2 regions of the Kitasatospora sp. NPDC058063 genome follow, and region 1 is predicted to be linked to the other one. Evidence: riboswitches for the same ligand, from Rfam matches in the RefSeq annotation. Region 1 holds a riboswitch; the other holds the start of a gene.
What was found. A riboswitch is a leader RNA that binds a small molecule or an ion and turns the genes downstream of it on or off. The one in region 1 is predicted to bind S-adenosylmethionine.
Positions count from the first base shown of each region.

Region 2: another riboswitch for S-adenosylmethionine. It lies ahead of ACFVUY_RS12020 (aminotransferase class V-fold PLP-dependent enzyme); the one in region 1 lies ahead of ACFVUY_RS08940 (IclR family transcriptional regulator).

Region 1 covers NZ_JBHVSD010000004.1:199,891-204,612, forward strand. Annotated here, with positions in the region: gene ACFVUY_RS08935 (threonine/serine exporter family protein) at 1-337, shown strand, start outside; gene ACFVUY_RS08940 (IclR family transcriptional regulator) at 409-1,122, opposite strand; SAM riboswitch class I at 1,323-1,465, opposite strand; gene ACFVUY_RS08945 (hypothetical protein) at 1,564-2,637, opposite strand; gene ACFVUY_RS08950 (BTAD domain-containing putative transcriptional regulator) at 2,900-4,722, shown strand, end outside.
Region 2 covers NZ_JBHVSD010000006.1:67,624-72,345, forward strand. Annotated here, with positions in the region: gene ACFVUY_RS12010 (rhomboid family intramembrane serine protease) at 1-357, shown strand, start outside; gene ACFVUY_RS12015 (Lrp/AsnC family transcriptional regulator) at 354-635, shown strand; gene ACFVUY_RS12020 (aminotransferase class V-fold PLP-dependent enzyme) at 639-2,024, opposite strand; SAM riboswitch class IV at 2,076-2,194, opposite strand; gene trpD (anthranilate phosphoribosyltransferase) at 2,303-3,379, opposite strand; gene ACFVUY_RS12030 (hypothetical protein) at 3,499-3,924, opposite strand; gene ACFVUY_RS12035 (heme-copper oxidase subunit III) at 4,321-4,722, shown strand, end outside.

The sequences.
Region 1 (4,722 bases):
CGCGGTCAGCGTCACGGTCCAGGTGGTGGTGGGGTCGGCGCACGGCGCGGCGGTCGGCGGCCTGGCCGGCGCGGTCACCGCCGCGGCCGCGGCCACCCTGGTGCACTGGCTGCCCGGCGGTCCGCTCTGGCAGGTGCTCTACCTCCCGGCGTTCTGGATCGTGGTACCGGGCTCCTTCGGCCTGCTGCACACCGCGCAGATCGAGGTCGGGAACGGCGCGCAGTCGGTGCTGACGGCCGTGTCGGCGGTCTTCGGGGTGTCGATCGGCACCCTGATCGGCTCGGTGATCAGCCGGATCCCCCGTCCCTCCCGCGCCGTGCTGCTGCCCCGGGCCTGAGCCCGGGGCAGACGGCCCCGCCCGTGTCAGGGCCCCGATGCGGCCGGGGCCCGACGCGGGCGGGGCCCCGCTCAGGGGTGGCGCAGCGCCTCGGTGAGCCGGTGCGCGGCCTCCACCACGGCCTGGGAGAGCTGGGCGCCGGGGTGCCGGGTGAGGCGTTCGATCGGCCCGGACACCGTGACGGCGGCGACCACCCGGTTGGACTGGCCGCGGACCGGCGCGGAGACGGAGGCGACCCCGAGTTCGCGCTCGCCGACCGACTGGGCCCAGCCCCGGCGCCGTACGCCGCTCAGCGCGGTGGCGGTGAAGCGGGCGCCCTGCAGTCCGCGGTGGAGCCGTTCGGGCTCCTCCCAGGCGAGCAGGATCTGGGCGGCGGCGCCGACCTTCATGGGGAGGGTGACGCCCACCGGAACGGTGTCGCGCAGGCCGGTGAGGCGCTCGGCGGCGGCCACGCAGATCCGCACCTCGCCCTGCCGTCGGTAGAGCTGGGCGCTCTCCCCGGTGATGTCGCGCAGCTGGGAGAGGACCGAGCCGGCCGCGGCCAGCAGCCGGTCCTCGCCGGCCGCCGTCGCGAGCTCGCCGAGCCGCGGGCCGAGCATGAACCGGCCCTGGGTGTCCCGGCTGACCAGGCGGTGGTGTTCAAGTGCGACCGCCAGCCGGTGGGCGGTGGGCCGCGCCATGCCGGTGGCGGCGACCAGGCCGCCCAGCGTGGCGGGGCCGGCCTCCAGGGTGCCGAGGATCGAGGTGACCTTGTCGAGCACGCCGACGCCGCTCGTGTTCTCCATGTGGGGGTACTCCAGTCTCGGGGCCCGGAGCAGCGGACGGTCGCTGCTCACGGCGGCTCCTGGCGGGGAGCCGGGGGGTGTGGTCAGCGAGGACGGGCCGGGGGAAACGGCCGATTGCCTGCGCCGGGCACGAGACGGGTACGCGAAAGCGCCGGGGCGGGAAGCGCCCGGGCGAAGGACAGCACAGAGAGCACCGTGTCTCCTCATCTTTCCCGCGCCACAGTGGCGACAGGCCGGAGTTGGCACTGCCCCCGGACGGCACGGCGCGTACTTCGGACGCCGGGTCGAACGGGGAGTTGCCGGGGCTTCGTAGGGCCGGTCCCTCCACCCCTCTGGATGATTCGCCAGGAACGATACAAGACTTCCCGGGCCGCTCGGCAAGCCCCCCCACCTCCGACCCCCACCCCGACCCCCGCCCCCGGCCGCCGCCCGCGGGCCCGCTCAGCGGTGGCGCGGCTCCGGCAGGCCGGTGCACGGGGCCCGGTCCGGGCCGCCGGGGGCGGTGGCGTCCCAGTCGCTCAGGGCAGCGAGGGCGGCGGCGCGTTCGGAGGCCGTCGGCCGGGTGCCCTCGGGGCCGAGCAGGTAGTCGGCGACCGGGGTGAGCAGCAGGGTCGCGTCGCCGGCCGGGAGCAGCAGGGCCTCGTCCCACCGGTGCCGGATGACGGTGCGGCGCAGCAGGGTGCCGTGGCGCGGCCGGAGCGGGTGGTGGCGGCCGCGGCGGCGGCGCCGTTCGGGGGCGACCTCGGCCTCCAGGACGGTGCGCACGTCCCGCAGGGAGCCGAGCGGCACGTGTTCGGCGGCGAGGTCGAGGAGGGCCGCGGCCTCCGGGGCGAGCCGGTAGGCGGCGACCACCGCGGCGGTCTCGACGGGGTCGAAGGGCTGCCCGGCGAGCTGGGCCACGTCGATCACATCGCCCGCGAGGAAGGCGCGCCCGAGCCCCTCCTCGGCGAGGGCGATCAGGCATTCCACGTGGTCGTCGGCGGCCAGGTAGGGGCGGACCGGGACGGAGGCGAGGTCGCCGGTGAGCGCGGCGGTGGCGACCCGTACCTGGTACCACGGGTCCAGCAGCGGGTCCTCGCCCGGCCAGCGCAGGGTGACGGCGGTGTGCCGGGGCCGCTCGCCGAGCAGGGTGACCTCCACGGACTCCACCGGGTGATCGGTGACCAGCCGGTTGACGGCCTGCCAGAGCGTGGCCTCGGTGGGGCTGACGAGGACGAGTTCGGCCAGCGGCCGGGGCAGGTCGGGCGGGTAGTAGCCGGCCAGTGGCAGGTCACGGACCGGACGGACCCCGGTGGCGTCGGCGAGGTCGCGCGCGACGCCCGCGTAGCACTCGGCCCGGTCGCGGGCGCGCTGCAGCTCGGCGCGGGCGTGCTGGCCCATCCGGACGCCGTCCCGGGCGAGTGCGGCGAGCACCAGGTACGGGAGGTGGCGCTCGCCCCGGGCGCGGTGGAGCAGGTCGACCGGTCCGGCGGCCGGGTCGACGTCGAGCAGCCGGTGGAGCAGGTCGGTGTTCATGGGGGGTCCGCCTCCGAGAGCCGTGGTGGTCGGCCGGACGGCGGCCGGGCGACCGGGGACGTGGCGGGTCCGGCGGTCGGGGCCGGGCCGACTGCGGGCGCCACACCGTCGATTGTGGTCACGGCCGATCAACGCCGGATCACCACCGGGTCGATGATCCCTCGACATCCCGCGGGGTGCCGTGGGTTGATAGGGGCTCATCGAATCGGGGGGCGGCACGTGCGCGGACGGGGGCGAGCACATGAGGCGGGCAGGTGCAGGGATGGATGATTTCCGGTTCTCGGTGCTGGGACTGATGAGAGCGCAGCGCGGCGCGACCGCGCTGAAGGTGGGCAGCCCCCAGCAGCAGGCGATGCTGGCGGTGCTGCTGCTGCGGCCCGGCCACGGCGCGAGCGCCACCGACCTGATCGACGCCCTGTGGGGCGAGGAGCCGCCGGGCACCGCGATGACGACGGTGCGCACGTACGCCTGGCGGTGGCGCAAGGTGCTGCACGGCGAGGAACCGGACGCGCCGACCGTGCTGACCTCGGTCGGGGACGGCTACCGGCTGGTGCTGCCGAAGCACGCGGTGGACGCGGCGCAGGCGGAGGAGCTGGCGGCGCAGGCCGAGCGCACGGCGGCCGCCGGGGAGCCGCAGCAGGCGCGTGATCTGCTGAACCAGGCACTGGAGTTGTGGCAGGGCGAGCCGCTGGCCGGCATCCCCGGCCCGTTCGCGCAGCGCCAGCGCCAGCGGCTCCAGGAGCTGCGGCTGACCCTGCTGGAGGAGCGGATCGCCCTGGACCTGGCGCTCGGCCGCTACTCCCGGTGCATCCCGGAGCTGACCTCGCTGACCACCGAACACCCGCTGCACGAGCGGGCGTACGGGCTGCTGATGCGCGCGCTGTACCAGGCCGGGCGGCAGGCGGACGCGCTGGCGGTGTTCCGCGGCGCGCGTCAGCTGTTCCTGGCCGAGCTGGGCGTGGCGCCCGGAGCGGAGCTGGACCTGCTGCACCAGCGGATCCTGGAGGGCGACCCGACGCTGGCCGCCCCGGCGCCGGTCCTCCGGCCGGTGTCCGCCGTGCCCGGGCCGGCCGCGCCCGTCGCCGGCCCGGCGGAGCGGACCGCTCCCGGGGCCGGGTCGCCGGAGCCGGCCGGCGGACCCGCGGCGCCGGACGCACCCGCCGCCGCCCCGGCCGGGAGCGGCGTGCCGGCCCCCAGACCGGCCCAGCTTCCGCCCGACGCGGCCGACTTCACCGGCCGCACGGTGCTGGTGGAGCGGCTGCGCGGGGCCCTCGGCGCGCCCGGCCAGCAGGCGCTGGCGATCGCGACCGTGGTCGGCATGGGCGGGGTCGGCAAGACCGCGCTGGCCCTGCACGTCGCCCACCGGGTGCGCGAGGCCTACCCGGACGGGCAGCTCTACGTCGACCTGCGGGGCGCCGACGCCACCCCGGCCGACCCGGAGGCGGTGCTCAGCGGCTTCCTGGTGGCGCTCGGCGTGCCGGCCGACGCGGTGCCGGACGGGCTGGACGCCCGCTCGGCGCTGTTCCGCTCGGTGGTGGACGGCCGGCGGCTGCTGCTGGTGCTCGACAACGTCCACGACACCGCGCAGATCAGACCGCTGCTGCCGGGCGCGGTCGGCTGCGCCGTGCTCACCACCAGCCGCACCCGGCTGTCCGGCCTGCCCGCGACCGTCCAGGCCGACCTGGGCGTCTTCGAACCCGAGGAGGCGCTCGAACTGCTGGGCCGCACCATCGGCGCCGAGCGGCTGGCCGCCGAGGCCGAGGCCGCCCGGGAGCTGCTGCTCGTCTGCGGCCACCTCCCGCTCGCGGTGCGGATCGTGGCGGCCAGGCTGGCCGCCCGGCCGAGCTGGACGGTGCAGACGCTGGGCCGCCGGCTGGCGGTCGAACGCCGGCGGATCGACGAGCTGCGCATCGGCGACCTGGAGGTGGCGGCCGCCTTCGAACTGAGCTACCGCCAGTTGACGCCCGCCCAGGCCCGGGCGTTCCGGCTGGCCGCCTCGGTGGACGGCCCGGACCTCGGGCTGCAGGCCGCGGCCGCCCTGCTGGACCTCGACGAGTACGACGCCGAGGACCTGCTGGAGGCCCT
Region 2 (4,722 bases), on a different contig from region 1:
GCGCTCGCCGAGGCGCACTCGCCGAACTCCACCCGGGTGCTCATCGGGGCCTCCGGGGCGATCGCCGCCGCGCTCGGCGCCTATCTGCGCCTCCACCCCCGGGCCCGGGTCACCACCCTCGTCCCGCTGCTGCTCTTCCTGCCGCTGCGGTTCCCCGCCTGGCTGGTGCTCGGCCTCTGGTTCGCCCTGCAGTGGTGGTCGGTGCACTCGGCCGGGCCCGGGGTGGCGTACCTGGTCCACGTGATCGGCTTCTCGGCCGGGTTCCTCTACGCCTGCACCGTGGTTCGCCACCCCCCGCGACGACCCGGCCGACGCCCGATACGCTGGCGCCACCCCACAAAGGAGCCCGAACTGTGATCACCGCCATCGTCCTGATCAAGACCAGTGTCGACCGCATCCCGGAGATCGCCGAATCCATCGCCGCCATCGACGGCGTCAGCGAGGTCTACTCGGTGACCGGGGGCTACAACCTGGTGGCGATGGTGCGGGTGCGCCGGCACGACGACCTGGCCGAGGTCATTCCGGGCCGGCTCAACAAGGTCCCGGGCGTGGCCCACACCGAGACCCAGATCGCCTTCCGCACCTACTCCCAGCACGACCTGGAAGCCGCCTTCGCCCTGGGCCTGGACGAGTAGCGCTCAGCCCTCGCGACGGCCCCGGTCGATCTGCACGGTCGCGACGCAGCGCCCGCCCTCGTTGCGGTAGTTCCAGGCCGCCCCGTCCGTGACCAGCTCCCGGACGGCGGTCAGGAAGCGGTCGACGTGCTCGTCCGGCGTCCCGGCGCCGAAGCTCACCCGGATCGCGTTCAGGCTGCGCTCGCCCGGCAGCGAGGACTCCGGCGCCCCGCACTCGGACGGGGCGACGTCCTCGTCCCCGAGCAGCGTGCGCACCAGCGGGTGGGCACAGAACAGGCCGTCACGCACCCCGATGCCGTACTCGGCGGACAGCGCGGCCGAGAAGTGCGAGCTGTTCCAGCCCCGGACGACGAAGGACAGCACGCCGACCCGGGCGGAGTCGGAGCCGAACAGGTTCAGCACCTTGACCTGCGGAATCTGCGCCAGCCCCGCGGTCAGCCGGGCGATCAGCTGCTGCTCGCGGGCCTCCAGCGCGTCGAAGCCGGCCTCGGTCAGGGCCCGGCAGGCCGAGGCGATCGCGTAGGCGCCGATGACGTTCGGCGAGCCGGCCTCGTGCCGGGCCGGGCCGGTGTGCCACTGCACGGCCACCGAGCCGTCGCTCTCCCGGGCCACCGTCCGGGTCGCCCCGCCGCCGGCCAGGTACGGCTCGGCCGCGTCCAGCCAGTCCGCCCGGCCGGCCAGCACCCCGGCGCCGAACGGCGCGTAGATCTTGTGGCCGGAGAAGGCGATCCAGTCGACGTCCAGCTCGCGGACCGAGACCCGGTGGTGCGGCGCCAGCTGGGCGGCGTCCAGCACCACCCGGGCGCCGTGCCGGTGCGCGGTCCGGGTCAGCTCGGCGACCGGCCACAGCTCGCCGGTCACGTTGGAGGCGCCGGTGACGCAGAGCAGCTTGGGGCCCTCGGGCGCCCCGGCGAGGGCGGCGTCGAGCGCGGCCACCGCCTCGGCCCGGGAGCGCGGCGCCCGCAGGTAGGTGACATCCAGTCCGGCGTGCGCCCAGGGCAGCAGCGAGGCGTGGTGCTCGGTCTCGAAGGCGAACACCCGGGTGCCGGCCGGAACGGCCGCGGCCAGCAGGTTGAGCGAGTCGGTGGTGGCCCGGGTGAAGACCACCTGGTCGCCCTCGCGCAGGTCGAGGAACTCGCCGACGGTGCGGCGGCTCTGCTCGAACAGGTCGGTGGACAGCTGGGAGAGGTACCCGGCCCCGCGGTGGACGCTGCCGTAGTACGGCGCGTAGGCGGCGACGTCGTCCCACACCCGCTGGAGCGCCGGGGAGCTGGCCGCGTAGTCCAGCGCCGCGTAGCCGACCTTCTCACCGTTGGCGAGCGGGACCTGGACGTCGGCGCCGAGGACGGCGAGCGGGGCGCAGGTCTCGGTGATGGCGAGAGCGGACATGAGGATGCACTCCTTCAGGGGTGAGGGACCCCGGGAGTGCTGCTCGTCCGGCGTCCGCGCTTGTCGCACGGACGGCTTGCCGTGACGACCCGGTCCTCACCCAGGGCACCCCGCCACGGACGGAGGGTTGCCGGACAGCCAGCTGGGGCTTCGCGCTGTCACTCATGACCTGGCGAAGACTCTAGGCCGCGTCCATCGGGTGGTCAAACGGGCATCCAGCATCCGGACAGCACGGGAGCCCGTGCCGGCGTTCCGGCACGGGCTCCCCAACTACCGCCTCAGATCCGGCTGGTGGCCTCCGACCAGCGTCGCAGCAGGTCCTGCGCGGCACCGGAGTCGATCGCCTCCGCGGCCCGCTCCATGCCGGCCGCCAGCTGCTCGGCGAGCGGCGCCTCGCCGAGGTCCAGCGCGACCAGCGCCGCCGCCGTGTTCAGCAGGACGGCGTCCCGCACCGGCCCGTGCTCCCCCGCCAGCAGCCGCCGCGCGACCTCGGCGTTGTACGAGGCGTCCGCCCCGCGCAGCGCTTCGATGCCGACCAGTTCGATGCCGACGTCCCGCGGGTCGAAGGTGGTCTCGGTGACCACCCCGTCGCGCACCAGCCAGACCTGCGAGGTGGTGGTGATGGTCAGCTCGTCCAGCCCGTCGTCGCCGCGGAAGACCAGCGCCGTCGCGCCCCGTTCGGCCAGCACCCCGGCGATCAGCCCGGCCAGCCGGGTGTCGAAGCAGCCGATGGCGTGCGCGGTGACCCTGGCCGGGTTGGTGAGCGGGCCGAGGATGTTGAAGGAGGTCGGCACCCCGAGGTCGCGCCGCGCGGTGGCGGCGTGCCGCATCGAGGGGTGGAACTTGGCCGCGAAGCAGAAGGTGAGACCGACCTCCTCGGCCACCTCGGCGACCCGCTGCGAGGAGAGGTCCAGCGCCACCCCGAGCTTCTCCAGCACGTCCGAGGAGCCGCTGGCGGAGGAGGCCGACCGGTTGCCGTGCTTGACCACCTTGGCGCCGGCGGCCGCCGCGACGATCGCCGACATGGTGGAGATGTTGACGGTCTTCGCCCGGTCCCCGCCGGTGCCGACGATGTCCACCGCCGGTCCGGGGATCTCCAGCGGCTCGGCGTGCTCGTACATCGCGTCGACCAGGCCGGCGATCTCCTCGACCGACTCGCCCTTGGCCCGCAGAGCGATCATGAACCCGGCCACCTGCACGGGGGACGCCTCGCCGCTCATGATCCGGTCCATCGCCCACGCGGTGGACGCGCGGTCGAGGTCCTCCCCCTGCAACAGCGCCGCCAGGAGGTCCGGCCAGGTGCGGATCACCTGCGCGGGGTCGCTACCGCCGTTCGCAGGGTTCACGTTCACCATGGCTGACTCCAGCTGTTTGTCGGTTCCCCGCTCCGGGGGGACGTCCGTACGGATGGAGCCAGCCTATCGAGCGAAGCGGCCGCTTCTACCCCCCTCTTTTCCAGTTGCCGGGGGGGAATTCAGCGGACGGCCGGAGTCCGCTTCGCCAGCCGCGCCCGCAGCAGGGTGGCGACCGCCCCGGCCAGCGCCACCGGCTCCACCGGGCGGGAGATGGCGGCGTCCGCCCGGCTCCAGGCGGCGAGCCAGGAGTCCTGCGGCCGGCCGATCAGCACCAGCACCGGCGGGCAGCCGTAGATCTCGTCCTTGAGCTGGCGGCCGAGCCCCAGCCCCCCGGCCGGAACGGCCTCGCCGTCCAGCACGCAGAGGTCCACGCCCCCCTTCTCCAGTGCCTTGAGCACCGCGGGGGTGGTCGCGCACTCCAGGTAGGACAGTTCCGGAAGATCCTCGGCGGGCCGACGGCCGAGCGCCGTCAGCACCTGCTCGCGGGTGTTGCGGTCGTCGCTGTAGACGAGGACGGTGAGCGTCTCATCGGTCGTGTACGCCATGGACCCTGCTCCCTCAAGTGTGATCCGGACCACGTTCGCCTGATCCGGATGCTACTCCCGATCACCGTCCGCCGAGTCCCCCTCGCGCACGATCCGTCCCGAGCCGCCGCGCCCCGGGCTCACCCGCCCGGAGGACGGCCCGTCACCCGATCCCGTCCAGTCCACCCGTACGGCCGACCCCGGGCCCGTCCCCTTACCTCCCGCGGCTGCTCCGACCGTGCAGCGACGCGCCGGGCAACGGGGTCGCGGGCCCCTCCGAGGAACCATCAGAAAAGGGACACGCCGCTGCTCAACCCCCGTCCGGGCACCCCGGCACCCCTCAAGGGGGCATACCGCACGCACCGGACACTCCGAGGGACACCCCCCGACGTGAAGACGGAATAAGGGACCGACATAATGTCCGTCGTGGCGACAGCAACAGCAGTAGAAACCGGGCACGCGCACGGATCGGTCAACCGGCCGAACATGGTCAGCGTCGGAACGATCGTCTGGCTCAGTTCCGAGTTGATGTTCTTCGCGGCCCTCTTCGCGATGTACTTCACGCTCCGCTCCGTCAAGGGGCCGGAGTTCTGGACCGAGAAGGCCCACGCCCTCAACGTGCCCTTCTCCTCGGTCAACACCACGATCCTGGTGCTCTCCTCGCTCACCTGCCAGCTCGGCGTGTTCGCTGCCGAGCGCGGTGACGTGAAGAAGCTCCGGGCGTGGTTCATCCTCACGTTCGCCATGGGCGCGGTCTTCATCGGCGGCCAGGTCTTCGAGTACACCGAGCTGGTCAAGAAGGACGGCCTGTCGCTGTCC